4 regions of the Ancylobacter terrae genome follow, and region 4 is predicted to be linked to each of the others. Evidence: predicted binding sites of a transcription regulator. Region 4 holds the regulator's gene; each other region holds the start of a gene.

Region 1 (4,803 bases), on a different contig from region 4:
CTCAGCGCGACAGGCGCAGCAGGTCGTGCAGGCTGTAGGTCATCGCCACCAGAACGCCCGCCAGGATCAGGTAGAGCGCGCCATATTCGACGCGCACCACCAGCGGCGCGGCCGGGGTGGCGGGGATGGCGGGTGGCTGCCCGCGATGGCGCCAGGACTGGATCAGGTAGGGCAGGGCGAGCGCGGCGACGAGGATGGCCAGCGGATTGCGGACGACGAGGAACACCGCCGCCAGCGCCGGCACGCCGGCCCACCACAGCGCCGGCGAGATGATCGCCGTCAGCCGCCCGCCATCCAGCGGCATGACCGGCAGCAGGTTGAACAAATTGAGGATGAAGCCGGCATAGGCCACCGCCATCAGCAGCCCGCTGTCGGTCTCCCGGCTCGCCACATAGGCGGCGAAGGCGGCGAGGGTGCCGACGAACGGGCCGGCCGTGACGATATAGGCTTCCGATTCGGGATCGACCGACTGCCCCTTCAACGCCACCCACGCGCCGACGAACGGGATGAAGATCGGCGCCCCCACCGCGACGTTGCACTGCCGCGCGGCGATGTAGTGCCCCATCTCGTGCGCCAGCAGCATGAGCACGAAGCCGGCGCCGTAGCCCCAGCCGAAGGCGTAGCCATAGAGCACGACGGAGACCAGCATCGTCCCCGCCGTGGCCAGCGGCGTGCCGAGCTTGAGGGCACTGACGACCAGCGCCAGCAATCCGCTCATGCGCCGCCCTCGGGCGGCGTGCGGCGGAACCAGCGGAAGACGCCGGCGCCGAAGGCGATCACCGCGAAGAGGATGACCTTGGCGAACTTGGCGGCAAAGCCGGCGATGATCGCGAACAGCCCGAGTTTCTTGGCGCCGACGCCGGCCACCAGCGCGGCGATGCCGTAGGCGGCGACCTTGTCGGTGGAGGCGTTGAAGGATTCATAGCCCTTGCCGTCGGCAAAGCGGATCGCCTCCAGCAGGATCGGGGCGTTCTTCTTGTCGGCTTCGATGGCGTCGACCGAGCTGATCAGGTTGAGATCGAAATAGCCTTCCCGCCCCAGCGCATAGGAATTGTAGTTGACGCTGGCATCCTGCGGCGGGCTGCCCCGATCATGGGCCGACATCGACCAGACCAGCCGGTGCGTCGCCGCGTCATAGGTCGGCTTCTCCACCCAGCCGATGATGTCGAGCGGGGGGAAGCCGCGCCGGACGCGATCCTCGTTGGCGGCGTCGGTGCCCTCGCGGAGTTCCTGCAGCAGCGCGTCGGTGTCCCAGTTCCTGGCGTCGTCGTCGCGGATATAGCCCTCGTCGTAGAAGGCGAGGGTGGCGAACCAGTCGGTGTCGTCCGTCGACATGATGATGCCGGCGAGGTTCTCCCGTTCCGAATTGCCGATCGAACGCATGAACCGCCCGGCCTCGGCCTTCGGCACGAAGAGATAGCCGGCCGGCAGTTCCAGCGTGCCCTGCGGCGGCAGCGGGATGGTGGACGGGCCGCGGATGGCGGCCTTCATCGCCGCCCGCCACGCCTCCCGCGCCTCGATCTGGATCGGCGTCAGCGCGGGTTCGGCGGGGGTGGATGCCGGGGGCTCGCCCGGGCTGGTTGCCGGGCTCGTGGCTTGCGGCGCGGGCGCGGTCTGCGCGCAGACGCCGGCGGCCGGCACGGCGGAGAGGGCGAGCACGAGCGCCAGGGCCGTCCACCGCATGCGTGTCTCCCGACCGTGCGCATATGTAGGAAAATACCGTCCAGCACGTGGATAGCGATTGGCGCCGCGGTTTGCAACCAGGCGGCGATCTCCCGCGCCGGCAAATCAACCCGTTGAAAATGCTGGCGTGAATCTTCCCCTACGTCAGGTCGCGTCATTCCCCTGTCATGCACGGCCGTTACCTCGGTCCCATCCAAGGACAACCCGGCGAGGGACTGCGCGGATGGCGGCGGCGCTCGAGATCGATCGCGTGAGCAAGACCTACGGTTCGATGCGGGCCGTCGATGCCGTCTCGCTGCGGATCGCCCCGGGCGAGCGCGTGGCGCTGATCGGCGCCTCGGGCTCGGGCAAGTCGACGCTGATCCGCATCGCCGCCGGCCTCGCGCTCGCCGATCGCGGCAGCGGCGCGGTACGCTCCTTCGGCACGCGCGTGCAGGAAGGCGGCCGGCTCTCGGGCGAGGTACGCCGGGCGCGGCGGCAGATCGGGCTGGTCTTCCAGCAATTCGCGCTGGTCGGGCGGCTCTCGGTGCTCACCAACGTGCTGGTCGGCGCGCTCGGCCGCATCGGCGGCTTTCGCGGCACGCTCGGCCTGTTCAACGCGGATGAGCGCCGCACCGCCTATGCCGCCCTCGCCGAGGTCGGCATCGCCGCCCACGCCGCCAAGCGCGCCCGCGAGCTCTCCGGCGGCCAGCAGCAGCGCGTCGCCATCGCCCGCGCGCTGGTGCAGGGGGCGAAGCTGGTGCTGGCCGACGAGCCGATCGCCTCGCTCGACCCGAAATCCGCCAAGCGGGTGATGGACACGCTGGTGACGCTGAGCCGCGACCACGGCATCGCGCTGGTCGTCTCGCTGCACCAGGTCGACTACGCCACCGCCTATTTCGACCGCGTGGTGGCGATGAATGCCGGCCGCGTCGTCTTCGACGGCCCGGCGAGCCGCATCACCGGCGCCTTCCTCACCGAGCTCTACGGCGCCAGCGCCGAGGAGCTGATCCTTCCCAGCCAGTTCGCGGTGCCGGCCCCCGCCGTCGCCGAACCCGTTTCCGTATCCTGACAGGAGCTGTCCCCATGAAGCGCATTCTCGCGGCCGGCCTCGTGCTCGCCGGCCTCGCCGCCCCGGCGGCGGCGCAGGACGTCAAGGAGCTGAACTTCGGCTTCATCTCCACCGAATCCTCGGCCAACCTCGCCAAGAGCTTCGAGCCCCTGCTCAAGGACCTCGAAAAGGCCATCGGCGTGCCGGTGAAGCCCTTCTTCGTCGGCGACTATGCCGGCGTGATCGAGGGCATGCGCTTCAAGAAGGTGGACGTCGCCTGGTACGGCAACAAGTCCGCCATGGAAGCGGTGGACCGCGCCGGCGGCGAAGTCTTCGTCAAGACCGCCAAGCCCGACGGCTCCTCCGGCTATTATTCGCTGATCGTCACCAATGTCGACCGCAGCGACATCAACGGCCTGAAGGACATCCTCGACTGCTCGAAGGGCTACACCTTCGGCAATGGCGACCCGAACTCGACCTCCGGCAACCTGGTGCCGAGCTACTATGTGTTCGCGCTGAACCAGACCGATCCGCAGAAGTGCTACAAGCGCGTCGTCACTTCGAACCATGAAGGCAACCTGCTCGCGGTGGCCAACAAGCAGGTGGACTTCGCCACCAACAACACCGAGAACATGACCCGCCTCGAGCAGACCCGCCCGGCGGAAGCGGCCAAGATCAAGGAAGTGTGGCGCTCGCCGATGATCGCCGGCGACCCGATCGTGTGGCGCAAGGACCTGCCCGCCGACCTCAAGGCGAAGATCTACACCTTCTTCATGACCTATGGCCGCAACGGCACGCCGGACGAGATCGCCCGCGCCCGCGAGGTGCTGGCGAAGACCTCCGACGGTTGGGGCCCGTTCCTCGCCTCCTCCGACGCCCAGCTGATCCCGATCCGCCAGCTCGAGCTGTTCAAGGCCAAGGTCAAGATCCAGAACGACGACAAGCTCGCCGCTGACGAAAAGGCGAAGAAGGTCAAGGAGATCGACGACAAGCTCGCCGCGCTCGAGGATCAGCAGAAGAAGCTGCCGAGCATGTGAGTTCGGCTGCGGGGCGGCGCGTGCGGCCCCGATCCGGCTCGCCGCCACCGGCGTCCCCGTCACGGCACATCCCCCGTCATCGGGACATCGCCATCATGGCCGGCCTCGTCATCGCCAACCCCGTCATGGCCGGGCTCGTCCCGGCCATCCACGTCTTCGGACGGGTGCGGGCGGCGGCGAAGACATGGATCCCCGGGATAAGCCCGGGGATGACGCGAGCGAGGGCCGGCGTCATCCCGCACGGCCGGACGGCCGAACCGGGCTCGCGCACAGAATGGAGAGCGATCCCGGCTCTCCGGCTTCGCCTGCGGCCGGGATGACGACCGGGCCGGGAGCCCCTCTCGCCCACCGCGGCGCGGCGATTCCCCGGCGGGGAAGGGGGACGGGCGAAGACGTGGATCCCCGGGACAAGCCCGGGGATGACGAGCACCAGCGGGACAGTCGAATGCACACCTCCCACCCCGACACCGCCGCCGCCCACCGCGCCGCCGTGCTGGCCATGCCGGCGCCGCCGGTGACGCCGCTCGCCACCCGGCTGACCCGGCTCGCCGGCGCGGCGCTCGCCGTCGTCCTGCTGGTGTTCTGCTGGCACGAGGCGGAGATGAACCCCGCCCAGCTCTGGCGCGACGCCGGCAACATGGCCACATTGGGCGCCGATTTCCTGCGCCCCGACTTCACCGAGTGGGAAGTCTACGCGCTCAACATGATCGAGACGCTGGCGATCGCGGTGTGGGGCACGCTGCTGGCGGTGATCGTCGGCATCCCCTTCGGCATTCTCTGCGCCGACAACGTCGTGCCGCGCTTCATCGCCTTCCCGGTGCGCCGGGTGATGGACGCCGCCCGCGCCATCAACGAACTCGTCTTCGCGCTGATCTTCATCGCCGCCGTCGGCCTCGGCCCCTTCGCCGGCGTGCTGGCGCTGTTCGTCCACACCACCGGCATCGTCGCCAAGCTGTTCTCGGAGGCGGTCGAGGCGATCGACCCGGCCCCGGTGGAGGGCATTCGCGGCACCGGCGGCACCTGGCTGCAGGAGATCGTCTACGGCGTGCTGCC
Region 2 (4,803 bases), on a different contig from region 4:
TTCACGATCCGCCCGGTTGGCGGCCTCCTCGAGGATGACCTTCTCCATCTCCTCGACATCGTGCAGGCGTTGCGGCCAGTCGCCCTCGCGGATGCAGATGAGGCAGCGCACCACCTCGACCACGCCCTGCAGCAGCATCATCACCCCGGTGATCGGGATCAGCGCCTTGAACGGCCAGATCACCGGCCCGTCCGGGCTGAAGGACGAGTGCTCGTTCAGCATGTAGGACAGCTGGAAATAGTTCCAGCCGGAGTAGATCAGCGCGAGAATGCCGGGAAAGTAGAACAGGAAGTAGAGGACGAGGTCGCTCTTCGCCTGCGTCCGCGGCGCCCATTTGCGGTAGAGAAAGTCTCCCCGCACATGGCCGTTGCGGGAGAGCGTGTAGGCGCCCGCCATCATGAACAGCGCGCCATACAGCATCAGGCTGACGTCATAGGCCCAGGTGGTCGGGTCCCGGAGCACGTAGCGGCGGAACACCTCGTAGGTGATCGCCAGCATCAGGATAACGATGCACCAGGCGAACAGCTTGCCGATGAACGCGTTCACCCGGTCGACGGCGAGGAGGAGAGACTGCATGGGGAGCCTCGGGCAGGGGGCGGGGAGAGGCGGGCACGTTATCGCGATGGGCGGCACGCCCGTGCGGTTCCGGTTCGCGCTTTTCCGCCGGCAATGGATCCCGGACGGCCATCTGGCCGTCCGGGATCCTGCCTGAGCGGGGGAGCGGGCGGCTAGGCCTTGCCGAAGAAGTGGTCGTAGGCGAGCTTCGAATCCGCCTCGTATTGCAAGCGGAAGCCGACGATGCGCTGGGCCCAGCTCTTCTGGCTGTCGATCACCTTCTTGAAGAACGGGTCGGCGGACAGGTTGGCGATGACCTTGTCCCAGGCCGCGAGCTGGGCTTCCAGCACGGGCTTCGGCGTCGGAATCACCTTCACGCCGCGCGCCTTGATCGCCTCGAGATCCTTTGAGTAGCGGTCCTGCGCCTTCCACATCATGTCGGAGGAAGAGGCGTCGCCCGCCCCCTTCAGGATCGCCTGGACGTCTGCGGGCAGGCTGTTGAACTTGGTCTTATTGAACAGGATCTCGAAGCACTCCAGCGCCTGATGGTAGCTCTGGATCATGTAGATCTTCGAGACGTCCGGGAAGCCGAGCACGAGGTCGGAGGAGGGGTTGTTGAACTCCGCGCCGTCGAGCAGGCCGCGGTCGATCGCCGGCACGATCTCGCCGCCGGGCACGATCGTCACCGCCGCCCCGAGTTCCTTGTTGAGATCGGCGCCGAGGCCGACGGTGCGATACTTCATGCCCTTCATGTCGTCGGCGCTGGTGATCTCCTTCTTGAACCAGCCGAGCGGCTGGGTCGGCATCGGCCCGTACAGCATGCCGACGACGTTCAGCTTGAGCACGTCGTTGATCAGCTCGTCATAGAGCTGCTGGCCGCCGCCATAGCGCACCCAGCCGAGCAGTTCATCGGCATCCCAGCCGAAGGCCGGCGCAGTGCCGAACAGCGAGAACGCCTTGTTCTTGCCGTACCAGTAGGCGGCGACGCCATGGCCGCCGTCGAGGATGCCGGCCGACACCGCGTCGGCCATCTGGAAGGCGGGCACCACCGAGCCGGCCGCCAGCAGCTCCAGCTCTACCCGCCCGCCGGTCATGGCGTTGACACGCTTGACGTAGTCACCGGCGAATTCGTGGAAAATGTCCTTGTTCGGCCAGGTCGACTGGAATTTGAGCTTGATCGGGGCCTGCGCATGCACGGCGGGGGCGGCGACCGCTGCGGCTCCGGTTGCGGCAACAGTTGCGATGAAGCGACGGCGGCTCGGCGCAGCCGGACGCTTCCCTGACGTTTCGGTCATGGCTGTTTCTCCGTTGGCGTTTCCTCTCGCGGGCAAGCCCGCCGGGCGGCGCTTTTGCGCCTTGTCCCGATGACGCAAGGAGACGCTGCCGTTTGGGCAAGCGCAAGCGGCAAATGTCACATTCGCGTGGATTTGGTTGCGACCAAAGTCGTACGCGCGCGCCGGTTACGCGCTTTTCAGCCAGCTCGCCGTCATCGGGACGTCATGGGCGGCGGACTTCAGTGCGAGCGTTCGTGAATCGCTCCGTTTCAAGCTGGGGATCCTCCATGCGCTCATTTCTTCTGGCCGGTGTCTCGCTCGCCGTGCTGGGTATCGGCGCGGTGCAGGCCGACGATGCCACCGCCTTCAACCGCATCGCGACCTTCAACGTCGTCGAGAACCTGCCGGCCGGTGCCGATGCCGCCAAATCGACCGTCGCCGAGATCATCGCCGCGACGGCGGACGGCAACACGCTCGTCTATACCGACAGCCCGGGCGAGCGAGTCGGCCTGATCGACATCACCGATCCGGCCGCCCCGAAGCCCGCCGGCACTGTCGCGCTCGGTGGCGAGCCGACCTCCACCGTCGTCATCGGGGGCACGGCCTTCGTGGGTGTCGTTACCTCGGAATCGAAGGCGAAGCCCTCGGGTCATCTCGCCGTGGTCGATCTGGCGACGAAGCAGGTCGTGGCGACCTGCGACCTCGGCGGACAGCCGGATTCGCTGGCGAAGAGCCCGGACGGCAGCTTCCTCGCCATCGCCATCGAGAACGAGCGCGACGAGGAACTCAACGACGGCGCGCTGCCGCAGCTTCCCGGCGGCAACCTCACCTATTTCCCGGTGAAGGACGGCGCCATCGCCTGCGCCGACAAGAAGATCATCGATGTCTCCGGCCTCGCGGCGGTGGCGCCGGAGGATCCGGAACCCGAGTTCGTCGATATCAACTCCCGCAACGAAGTCGTGCTGACCCTGCAGGAGAACAACCACATCGTCATCGCCGACCTCAAGACCGGCAAGGTGACCAACCACTTCTCCGCCGGCACGGTCAGCCTCGACAGGATCGATACCAAGAAGGATGGCGTGATCGATCTGTCCGGTTCGATGAAGGACGTGCCGCGGGAGCCGGACGCGGTGCAGTGGATCGATGACGAGCGCATCGTGACCGCCAATGAGGGCGACTGGAAGGGCGGCACGCGCGGCTTCACCGTGTTCGACACGACCGGCAAGGTGCTGTTCGAGAGCGGCACGGCTCCCGAGCATATGGCGGTTCGGCTCGGGCATTACCCCGACAAGCGCAACAAGAAGGGCATCGAGATGGAGGGCGCGGAAGTCGCGACCTTCGGGGCCGACAAGCTGCTCTTCCTCGGCTCCGAGCGCGGCTCGCTGGTGTTCGTCTATCGCGATACGGGGCCGGGCAACGCGCCCGAATTCCGGCAGGTGCTGCCGGGCGGCATGGGTCCGGAAGGTCTGCTGGCCATTCCCTCCCGCGACCTGTTCGTCACCGCGAGCGAGACCGATCTGCGCGCGGATGGCGGCATCGGCTCGGTCGTGACCATCTACAAGAATGGTCCGGGCAAGCCATCCTATCCGACCATCTCCGCTGCGGATGGGCCGGACGGCCTGCCGATCTGGTGGAGCGCGCTGTCCGGCTTCGCGGCGGATCCGGCAGCGCCCGGCAAGCTCTACGCGGTGACGGACAGCGCCTATGCGCAGGCCCGCATCCTGACCGTCGACGCGACCCAGTCCCCGGCGAAGATCGTCGCGGCGACGGTGGTGACGCGCGATGGCCAGCCCGCCAAAGGGCTGGACCTCGAGGGTATCGCCGTGCGGCCGCAGGGCGGCTTCTGGCTCGCCTCCGAAGGCAATCCCGAGAAGAAGGAGAACCCGACGCAGAACCTGCTGGTACGGGTCTCGGCGACGGGTGCGGTGGAGGAGGAGATCGCCCTGCCGGCCGAGCTCGCGGCGCAGGCGACCCGCTTCGGCTTCGAGGGTGTGGCCGTGACCGGCGCGGGCACCGACGAGACGGTGTGGCTGGCCGTGCAGCGCGAGTGGAAGGATGACCCGAAGGGCAGCGTGAAGTTCCTCGCCTACAAGCCCGCCACCAAGAGCTGGGGCTATGTGCGCTACCCGCTCGACAAGGTCGGCAAGGGCTGGATCGGCGTATCCGAAATCACCGCGTCGAATGGCGGGCTGATCGTGATCGAGCGCGACAACCAGATCGGCCCGAATGCGAAGATCAAGCAGCTGACCTACGTCTCGCTGAAGGACGTGACGCCCGCCCCGCTGGGCGCCGCGGACGCACCGGTGCTGACGAAGACGCTGGTGCGCGACCTGATGCCCGACCTTGCCGCGCCGAAGGGCTATGTGCTCGACAAGGTCGAGAGCTTCGCCATCGATGCGGCGGGCGATGCCTTCATCGTCACCGACAATGACGGCGTCGACGGCTCCTCGGGCGAGACGCAGTTCCTCAAACTCGGCAAGATCGAGCTCAGGATGTGAGTCCGGATATGGCCGCAAGGCCTTGCCATTACTAGGCATTTTGTCCCCGGGTAGTCGTGCCCGGGGATCTTCTTGTCAGGGCCCGCGCCGCCCGCCCTTCAGTGTGCGCAGCGTGAAGATGCAGACAGGCGGCCCCGAAATCAGCACCAGCAATGCGGCGAAGGGGGCGGCGGCGGCATAGGCGCCGTCATTGGTGTAGGACCACACCTCGGTCGCCAGCGTCACCACCCCCGATGGCGCGAGCAGCAGGGTTGCCGTCAGTTCCCGCATCAGTTCGAGCACGACCAGCGCCAACGCCGCGCCGACACCCGGTGAGAGCGCGGGCAGGGTGACGGCGACGAAGGCGCCGATCGAGCTGCGACCCAGCGTCCGGGCGGCCTGTTCGAGCTCGGCGGGCACCAGTTCGGCCGTCGCGCGCAGCGCGGACTGCGCCAGCGGCAGGAACAGGATCGCGTAGGCGATGAAGACCAGCGCCG
Region 3 (4,803 bases), on a different contig from region 4:
GTGTCCCGGTCGAGAATTCGAGCCTCACAGGCGCGTTTCCCGGGCGCTTCGGCAAAACGGCGGCACACGGTTAAGGAAATCCGCGCCTCCGGCCGCCGGCTACCAGCCGCCCGTCCACGGTGGCGGCAGCGGGCGGCCCGTTCGCTCCAGAATGCCGAGCGCCGCGGCGTGCCCGCTCGCAAGACAGGCCTGGAGCAGGTACCCCCCGGTCGGCGCCTCCCAATCCAGCATCTCGCCGGCGACGAAGACTTCCGGGCGTGCCCGCAGCATGAGGTCGTTCCCCACCGCCTCCCGGGTGACGCCGCCTGCGGTCGAGATGGCGCGTTCGATCGGCGCCATCGCGGTCACGCGCAATCTCAGCCGCTTGATGCGGGCGGCGAGTGCGGGGGCCTCATGCGGCAGCGGAGTCTCGCCCTCCCGCAGCAGGCTGATCGCGACGGGCGAGAGGCCGCCGGCCTTGCGCAGATGGTTGGCGAGGGACCCCTTCCCCCTCGGCTTTGCGAGGCGGGCCGCCAGCGCCTCCTCGGCAAGGTCCGGGCGCAGATCGAGCGTGAGTTCGGCACGGCCCTCGCGCACCACCGCCTCGCGCAACGGCGCCGACAGCGCGTAGATGGCGCCGCCCTCCAGCCCGCGCTCGGTCACCATGACCTCGCCGCGCACGCGCTCGCCCCCGTGTTCGAGCACGACGGGCTTCACCGGCTCGCCCGCGAAGCGCGTGCGGAAGATGTCGGACCAGCCGATGGTCACGCCACAATTCGCCGGCCTGAGCGCCGCGACCGGCACGCCGGCCGCGCGCAACGCGTCGACCCAGCCGCCGTCGGAACCGAGGCGCGGCCAGCTCGCGCCGCCCAGTGCGAGGAGCGTCGCGTCGGGGCGGCGCTCGACCTGCCCCGCGACGGTCGCGAATTGCAGGGCGCCGTCTGCCGCCCAGCCCCGCCAGTCATGCCGTCCGTGGAAGCGGACGCCGAGAGCCGCGAGCCTTGCGAGCCACGCCCGCAGCATCGGCGACGCTTTGAAGCCCTTCGGGAACACCCGCCCGCTGGAGCCGACGAAGGTCGGCTCGCCGAGTTCGGCAGCGAGCGCGCACAGCCGGGAAGGCGGGTAAGCGTCGAGCATCGGGGCGAGCCATCCGGCCGCCTCGCGATAGCGGGCGAGGAACGCCGCGCGCGGCTCGGAGTGGGTGAGGTTCAGCCCGCCGCGCCCGGCGAGCAGGAACTTGCGGGCCGGCGAGGCCATGCGGTCATAGACGTCGACGGCGCAGCCGGCCTCGGCCAGCACCAGCGCCGCGACCAGCCCAGCCGGGCCGGCACCGATGATGGCGATGGAGGGAATTGCCGAGTCTGTGTCGGGGGATGCCGGCACCTGTTTCCATCCTGATTCAAGCGGTCGGGCCGGCCGTGCTGGTGCCGGCCGGTTCACACGCGTTCGTGGCCGCCCCGACATGCGGGGCGGGGCGCCGGAGGTCAAGTTCGCGAGTCGTTTCCGCGACTTGGCGCGCCCCGGTGGGAGCGCGATTCCGCCTGTTGAGGCGGGGATTCAGCCGCGACGGCACGCTCGCAAAAAGAGTCGGAAAATCCTCGTAAATTACTGACTTACATTATTTTTTCGGCATCAGCGACATCGGCGACGCGCAGGTTCACCTGATTGCGACCCTGCCAGCTGTCGATCTCGATCTGCCCGGCCACATGGACGAGCCGTCCGCGCGCGCCGAGCAGGGCGTGACCCAGCGGCCCCTGCGCGGCGCGGAAGGCGACGCCGGAGATCGTCGATCCGTCCGCCGCGCGCAGCCGCACCCGCACCGTATCCGCCGCCCCCGCCTCGGCATGGACGAGGCGATGGGCGGGAAAGGCGAAGGTCGGCTGCGGGTTCCCCGCGCCATAGGGCCCCGCCCGCTCGACCATCTCGACGAGCTCGGCGGTCGCCGCCCCCGCCCCCAGCGCGCCGTCGAGCGCCAGTTCGTCGACCGCGCGCGCATCGAAGACGGCATCGGCGAGCTCGGCTTCGAGATAGGCGCGCAGCGCGCCGAGCCGGTCGCGGCCCAGCGTGAGGCCGGCGGCCATGGCGTGCCCGCCGCCGCGGGCGATCAGCCCGTGCTCCGCCGCGCTGCGCACCACCTTGCCGATATCGACACCGGGAATGGAGCGCGCCGAGCCCGTGCCGATCTCGCCGGTGAAGGCGATGGCGAGCGCCGGCCGACCGAATTTCTCCTTGAGCCGGGCGGCCACCAGCCCCACCACGCCCGGATGCCAGCCCTGACCGCTGGCGATCACGATCGCCCCCTCCCCGGTCCGCCCCATCGCGGCTTCCGCCTCGGCCTCGGCTTCGGCGAGGATGGCCTGCTCCACCGCCCGCCGCTCGGTGTTGAGCCGGTCGAGTTCAGCGGCGATGGCCCCGGCCTCCACCGGATCGCGCGTCAGCAGCAGCCGCGCGCCCAGCGTCGCGTTGCCGATCCGCCCGCCGGCGTTGATGCGGGGGCCCAGCAGGAAACCGAGATGCCAGGCCTTGGGCGGCCCCGACAGCCGGGCGACGTCCATCAGCGCCGTCAGCCCGGGCCGCTCGCGCCGGCGCATGGCGATCAGTCCCTTGGTCACGAAGGCCCGGTTGAGGCCGGCGAGCGGCACCACGTCGGCCACGGTGCCCAGCGCGACCAGATCGAGCGCCGCCAGAAGATCCGGCTCCGGCCGCGCCGCGCTCCACCAGCCGCGCCGGCGCAGTTCGCGCACGAGGCCGACGGCGACGACGAAGACGAGGCCGGCGGCGCACAGGTGCCCGAGGCCGGAGAGATCGTCGGCACGATTAGGGTTCACCAGCCCGGCCACGTCGGGAAGCGTCTCGCCGGTCTGGTGATGGTCGATCACCACCACGTCGAGGCCGAGGTCGCGGGCGCGGGCAAAGGGCTCGAAGCTCGCCGTGCCGCAGTCGACGGTGACCAGCAACCGCGCGCCGCGTCCGGCCAGCGCCTCGATGGCGGGGATGTTGGGGCCGTAGCCCTCGAAGATCCGGTCCGGGATGTGGAACAGCGGGTCGAGCCCGCCCGCGCGCAGCACCTCGACCAGCAGCGCCGTCGCGGTGGCGCCATCGACGTCATAGTCGCCGAACACCGCGACACTCTCGCCCCGCATCACCGCGTCGGTGAGACGCTCCACGGTCGGCACCATGCCGGTGAGCGTGTCGGGATCGGGCAGCAGGCGGCGCACGGTGGGATCGAGGAAAGCCTCGACCTCGTCGATGCCGACGCCCCGCCCGGCCAGAACCCGCGCTAGCAGTTCGGGCACGCCGTGGCGCTGGACCATGGCCATGCTCACCTGCCCGGCGCGCGGATCCAGCCGCTCGCGCCAGCGCCGGCCGGTCGCCGACAGCTCGACGCCGAGGAAGGGTCGATTCGTGCTCATGCCGCGATCAAGCCGGGCGACAGGGCGGGAGTCGAGTCCGGCGCTGCACCGCGTCATCGCCGCGTCACCATTCCGTTACGACAGCTACACGGGAAACCGTCACATCGGGCCGGCCACCGGCCCCGTCGCCGGTCATCCGACCCGAGGAGACCCCATGATCCGCGCTTCCCTGCTGGCGGCCACCGCGCTCGCCGTCCTCGCCGCCGCCTCCGGCGCCCGGGCCGACCAGGCCTATCCCGCGACGCTGGCCGGCCATGCCGTGCTGCCCGCCGCCAGCTTCATCGAGATGCCCGCCGACGCGCCCGCGGACCTCAAGACCTCCGGCAAGTTCACGACGGCCAAGCGCGTCGATGCCGTCGGCTCGGTCGAGGGCAAGTCGGGGGGCCGGCCAACGGGCCTCTCGGTGCCGTTCAAGGGCCAGCCGCTGCAGGGCCATTCCGGCATCAAGGTGATGCCGGACGGGTCGTTCTGGATCCTCACCGACAACGGCATGGGCGCGAAGGCGAACAGCCCGGATTCGGCGCTCTACCTCAACCGCTACCGAATCGACTGGAAGAGCGGCGCGTTCGAGCGGCTCGAGACCGTGTTCCTCACCGACCCGGACAAGAAGGTGCCGTTCCGCATCGTCCACGAGGGGACCGACAAGCGCTATCTGACCGGCGCCGATTTCGACCCCGAGAGCTTCCAGATCATCGGCGACGACATCTGGATCGGCGAGGAGTTCGGCCCCTACCTGATCCGCGCCGACAAGACCGGCAAGGTGCTCGCGGTGATCGAGACGGTGGCCGGCGAGATGCCGGTGCGCTCGCCCGACCACTATGGCGTCGCCTCCCCCGCCACGCCGAGCGCGACCGCCGAGTTCAACGCCCGCCGCTCCAAGGGCTTCGAGGGCATGGCCGCCTCGAAGGACGGCAAGTTCCTCTACCCGCTGCTCGAAGGCCCGCTCTGGGACGCGGCGAAGAAGGATTGGCAGAAGACCGCGGATGGGAAGGAATACCTGCAGATCCTCGAATATGACGTCGCCGGCAACAGGTGGACCGGCCGTTCCTGGCAGTACGTGCTGGAGCAAAACGGCAACGCCATCGGCGATTTCAACATGATCGACGGCACGACAGGGCTCATCATCGAGCGCGACAATGGCGAGGGCACCGCCGACAAGGCGTGCACCGAGGGCCAGCGCCGTCCCGACTGCTTCCACGACCTCGCCAAATTCAAGCGCGTCTATAAGATCGAGCTGACCGACGCCAACGTCGGCGGCCCGGTGCGCAAGATCGGCCATATCGACCTGATGAGGATCGCCGACCCTTCCAGCCTCGCGCGCAAGCCGCTCAATGACGGCGTGCTGACCTTCCCGTTCTTCACCATCGAGAATGTCGATGTCGTCGACGGCACCCACATCGTGGTCGGCAAC
Region 4 (4,803 bases):
TACACGGTCGGCTTTCCCGGCACCGCCGCCTACGCCGCCTCGAAATCCGGCCTGATCGGGCTGACGCAGGTGCTCGCCGCCGAATACGGGCCGCGCGGCGTGCGGGTGAACGCGGTGCTGCCCGGCGCGGTCGATACCGCCATGTTCCGCGAGCGCAGCCCCGATCTCGCCGAGCAGGCCTACCTCGCCGGCCTGCACGCGCTGAAGCGGGTCGGCCAGCCGGAAGAGATCGCCCGAGCCGCGCTCTACCTCGCCTCGGACGAGGCCTCCTTCGTCTCCGGCACCGCGCAGCTGGTGGATGGCGGCCTGTCGATCACCCGGACGTGAGGGGCGCCGCCACCGCGATGGGGGTGGTGCGGGCGACGTGGTGATGATCGGAGTTGCGATAGCGCACCACGGCGCGCGCCTGCGCCAGCAGCGCCGCCTCGTCGACCAATCCATGGTCGGCGAGCAGGGTGGCCGCCGCCTCGAACCAGCTCTGGTAATAAGGCTCGTCCGCGTGGGCATGGATCCGGGTGCTGAGCCGCGCGGCGAAGTCGGCCCACTCGAACAGGCCGCGCTCGTGCAGCATGACCACGATGGCGAAGATCTGCGCTTCCCAGGGGGCCGCGAACGCCTCGGGACGGTCGAGGTCGGGCAGAGGCGCGCGCACGCTCATGGTTCGCCGGCCGCATCCGGCAGGAGGTAGCTGTCCCACAGGTCGATCAGCAGGCTGTCGACCGGCGAGGCATCCTCGCCCCAGAGTTCGCGCATGGTGAAGCGCACGCTGTAGCAATATTCGCGCGTAGTCTCGTCGCCCAGCGCGCGTAGGTCTGGCAATGCGTAGAGTCCGTGCACGCGGTCGATCACGCCCCGCCGCCCGCGGCAGTAGCGCGGCAGGCGGGTGTGGGTGAGCGGGTTGATCTTGCGTGTCAGCACGCGCTGGCCCGGGAGGAAGAGCGGGCGGCGCGCGGCATCCTCCACCCGCGTGGTCGCCCCGATCCTGAGCAGGTCGAGTATCTCGCCCGGGCCGAGCATCAGGCGCCTCCCCCGAGCCGCGCGACGCACGAGCGATACTCGGCCTCGTCGATGATGCCCTTCTGGAGCAGCACGCGGGACACGGCGAACCACCATTGCTCGTAATAGGGTCGCGTCAGGTACTTGACCGGCTCCAGCCGCTCGCGCGACTGGCGAAACTCGTCGTCCGAATACATGGCGCCGATGGTCACCATGAACAGCGCGCACATGCGCCGTTCCCACTCGGTCTTGAAGACCGGCTCGCGCCCGTCATAGCCCTCCGGGACGACGCGGCCGAAGCCGTCGAAGCCGCCGCAATCATGCATCGAGTTCATCGTGCGCCCTCCGGCGGGAGCGCCTCGGTGACGCCGATCATGCTGTCGCGGGTGACGAGCGCGGCCAGCGTCGCCTCGTCCATCCCCTCCGTCCCCGCCGGCCGGCGCGGCAGGACGAGGTAGCGGATCTCGGAATTGCTGTCCCAGACGCGGATCTCGGTGCTGTCCGGCAGGCGTGTGCCGAACTCCTCGAGCACGGAGCGCGGATCGCGGACGACGCGGGTCCGGTACGGCATGCTCTTGTACCAGACCGGCGGCAGGCCGAGCACCGGCCACGGATAGCAGGAGCACAGCGTGCAAACGACGATGTTGTGGACCGTCTCCGTGTTCTCGACCACCACCATGTTCTCGCCCTGGGCGCCGGAATAGCCGAGCTCGGCGATAGCCGGATTGGGGTCGGCGAGCAGTCGGCGCCGATAGTCCGGGTCGCTCCACGCGCGCGCGATAACGCGGGCGCCATTGCGCGGGCCGATCTGGTTCTCATAGAGGTCGACCACGGCATCGAGCGCGGCCGGATCGACAAGGCCCTTCGCCGACAGCAGTTCTTCCAGCGCCTTGACCCGGGCGCTGATCTCGATGTCCGCCATCGCGTTCAGCAGGGTGTCGGCGGAATCCTGATGGTCGTGATGATGGTGGTGGTCGTCGTCGTGATGGCCTGCCATGGCTGCCCGTCGTCGCTGCGCTGCCCAGCATCATTATGCGAGAGCTTATCGCAGCCGTCGACGTCGCGATGCGCGAAACCGCCAGAAATCGCGCACGCCATTTTGTTGGGCAGAAACGCCTCGCCTCAATGCGTGCGGGCGAACATTTCGTTGAAGGAATAGCCCGAGCCCCGCACGGTGCGGATCGGGTCGGGCTGGCGGGCGCGGTTGAGCGCCTTGCGCAGGCGCCCGACATGCACGTCCACCGTGCGCTCGTCGATGTAGACGTCCTGGCCCCAGACGCCGTCGAGCAGTTGCTCGCGCGAGAAGACGCGGCCGGGCGACTGCATCAGGAACTCCAGCAGGCGAAACTCGGTCGGGCCGAGATGCAGCTCGCGGCCGGCGCGGTGCACGCGCTTGGTCTCGCGGTCGAGCTCGATGTCGCCGGCGCGCAGGAGGGTGGCGATGTGGTCGGGCTTGGCCCGGCGCAGCAGCGCCCGCACCCGGGCGACCAGCTCGGGCACCGAGAACGGCTTCACCACATAGTCGTCGGCGCCGGTGGCGAGGCCGCGCACGCGCTCGGATTCCTCGCCCCGCGCGGTGAGCATCAGCACCGGCATGCGCTCGGTCTCGGGGCGCGCGCGCAGGCGCCGGCACAATTCGATGCCGGAGAGGCCGGGGAGCATCCAGTCGAGGATGACGAGATCGGGCACGCTCTCGCGCAGCCGGGTCTCGGCCTCGTCGCCGCGCCCGACGCTCTCCACCGCGTAGCCTTCGGATTCGAGGTTGTAGCGCAGCAGCAGGCTGAGCGGCTCCTCGTCCTCGACGATCAGGATATTGGTCGGCATGGGATGCCCTGCCTTACGCCGGGAACGCCACCGAGGTGATGCTGGTCGTGTCCTGCTTGGGGCGCTCGTCGGCGAGCACCTGGCCGGTCACGAGGTAATGCACCGTCTCGGCGACATTGGTGGCGTGGTCGCCGATCCGCTCGATATTCTTGGCGCAGAACAGCAGATGCGTGCACAGCGAGATGTTGCGCGGGTCTTCCATCATGTAGGTGAGCAGTTCGCGGAACAGCGAGGTGTAGAGGATGTCGACCTCGCCGTCGCGCCGCCAGACCGCGATCGCCGCGTCGCGGTCGCGGGTGGCATAGGCGTCCAGCACCTCTTTCAGCTGCTCCAGCACGATGCCGGACATATGCTCGACGCCGCGCACCAGCTTCTGCGGGTGGAACTCGCCGGTCAGCGCCAGCACGCGCTTGGCGGTGTTCTTGGCGAGATCGCCGATGCGCTCGAGATCATTGGCGATGCGCATGGCCGCCACGATCTCGCGCAGGTCGCCGGCCAGCGGCTGGCGGCGGGCGATGGTGAGCACCGCCTTTTCCTCGATCTCGCGCTGGAGCAGGTCGACCGGGCCGTCGAGGACGATGACCTTCTGGGCGAGATCGGCGTCGCGCTTCACCAGCGCCTGCACCGAATCGGCGACGAGCCGCTCGGCCTGGCCGCCCATCTCGACCACCTTGCGGCTGAGGTCCTTCAGGTCGGTGTCGAAGGAGGAGACGATGTGCTCCGTCATGGCGTGATCCTCTGCCGGCTCAGCCGAAGCGGCCGGTGATGTAGTCGCGGGTGCGCACTTCGCGCGGATTGGTGAAGATGTCCGAGGAGACGCCCACCTCGATCAGCTCGCCCAGATAGAAGAAGGCGGTGAGGTCGGCGCAGCGGGCGGCCTGCTGCATGTTGTGGGTGACGATGACGATGGTGAAGTCCTGCTTCAGCTCGTCGATCAGGTCCTCGATCTTGGAGGTGGAGATCGGGTCGAGCGCCGAGGTCGGCTCGTCGAGCAGGATCACCTCCGGCTTCACCGCGATGGTGCGGGCGATGCACAGGCGCTGCTGCTGGCCGCCGGACATGCCGAGCGCCGAGGTGTGCAGGCGGTCCTTGGTCTCCTCCCAGATCGCCGCCTTGCGCAGGCACCACTCCACGCGCTCGTCCATCTGCGCCTTGGAGAGGCTCTCGTGCAGCTTCACGCCGAAGGCGATGTTGTCGTAGATCGACATCGGGAACGGCGTCGGCTTCTGGAACACCATGCCGATGCGCGAGCGCACCACGGTGGAATCGAGCCCCTTGCCGAGCAGGTCGACGCCGTCGAACAGGATCTTCCCTTCCGCGCGCTGGCCCGGATAGAGCTGGTACATCCGGTTGAAGATGCGCAGCAGCGTGGACTTGCCGCAGCCCGACGGCCCGATCATCGCGGTGACGCGCTTTTCGGGGATGTCGAAGTTGATGTTCTTCAGCGCGTGGTTGTCGCCGTAGTAGAAGTTCAGCTTCTCGACCTTGAGCTTGGGGGCGCCGGGCGTGCCGGTGGCGCGGTTCACCGCGGTGGCGATGTCGATGGCGGTGTCGGGTGCGAAGTTCATGGCCGTCTCACTTCATCTTCGCCAGGACGAGGCGGGAGAGGATGTTGAGGGTCAGCACCCCAACGGTGATCAGCAGGGCGCCGGCCCAGGCCAGCGCCACCCAGTCCTCGAAAGGGCTGGCCGCGTATTGATAGATGGCGATCGGCAGCGAGGCCATCGGCTTGGACATGTCGAGCGACCAGCCATTGTTGCCGAGCGAGGTGAACAGCAGCGGCGCGGTCTCGCCGGCGGCGCGCGCCACCGCCAGCAGCACGCCGGTGACGATGCCGGCGCGGGCGGCGCGCCAGGTGACCAGCGTGACCACCTTCCACTGCGGCGCGCCGAGCGCGAAGGCCGCCTCGCGCAGGCCGATCGGCACCAGGTTCAGCATGTCCTCGGTGGTGCGCACCACCACGGGGATGACGAGGATGGCGAG

Evidence for each region. Region 4 encodes PhoB, which activates phosphate uptake and scavenging genes when phosphate is short. Its sites were predicted from a motif close to TGTCATNNANCTGTCAT; they were not measured.
Region 1: a site for PhoB is predicted at 1,836-1,852, ahead of phnC (phosphonate ABC transporter ATP-binding protein). Genes of this name have one in related genera too.
Region 2: a site for PhoB is predicted at 2,040-2,056, ahead of ACEUEL_RS05500 (esterase-like activity of phytase family protein). Genes of this name have one in related genera too.
Region 3: a site for PhoB is predicted at 3,444-3,460, ahead of ACEUEL_RS08950 (esterase-like activity of phytase family protein). Genes of this name have one in related genera too.

Annotation. Positions count from the first base shown of each region.
Region 1 covers NZ_JBJGXH010000001.1:2,832,693-2,837,495, reverse strand. Annotated here, with positions in the region: gene ACEUEL_RS13625 (site-2 protease family protein) at 2-718, opposite strand; gene ACEUEL_RS13620 (DUF2167 domain-containing protein) at 715-1,683, opposite strand; gene phnC (phosphonate ABC transporter ATP-binding protein) at 1,907-2,734, shown strand; gene phnD (phosphonate ABC transporter substrate-binding protein) at 2,749-3,750, shown strand; gene phnE (phosphonate ABC transporter, permease protein PhnE) at 4,196-4,803, shown strand, end outside.
Region 2 covers NZ_JBJGXH010000001.1:1,160,851-1,165,653, forward strand. Annotated here, with positions in the region: gene ACEUEL_RS05490 (TRAP transporter small permease subunit) at 1-576, opposite strand, end outside; gene ACEUEL_RS05495 (TRAP transporter substrate-binding protein) at 729-1,850, opposite strand; gene ACEUEL_RS05500 (esterase-like activity of phytase family protein) at 2,117-4,327, shown strand; gene ACEUEL_RS05505 (ABC transporter permease) at 4,403-4,803, opposite strand, start outside.
Region 3 covers NZ_JBJGXH010000001.1:1,875,605-1,880,407, forward strand. Annotated here, with positions in the region: gene ACEUEL_RS08940 (TIGR03862 family flavoprotein) at 100-1,362, opposite strand; gene recJ (single-stranded-DNA-specific exonuclease RecJ) at 1,593-3,392, opposite strand; gene ACEUEL_RS08950 (esterase-like activity of phytase family protein) at 3,550-4,803, shown strand, end outside.
Region 4 covers NZ_JBJGXH010000004.1:155,656-160,458, forward strand. Annotated here, with positions in the region: gene ACEUEL_RS19225 (SDR family oxidoreductase) at 1-327, shown strand, start outside; gene ACEUEL_RS19230 (nitrile hydratase accessory protein) at 314-652, opposite strand; gene ACEUEL_RS19235 (SH3-like domain-containing protein) at 655-1,017, opposite strand; gene ACEUEL_RS19240 (hypothetical protein) at 1,017-1,331, opposite strand; gene nthA (nitrile hydratase subunit alpha) at 1,328-1,993, opposite strand; gene phoB (phosphate regulon transcriptional regulator PhoB) at 2,119-2,820, opposite strand; gene phoU (phosphate signaling complex protein PhoU) at 2,834-3,547, opposite strand; gene pstB (phosphate ABC transporter ATP-binding protein PstB) at 3,567-4,388, opposite strand; gene pstA (phosphate ABC transporter permease PstA) at 4,396-4,803, opposite strand, start outside.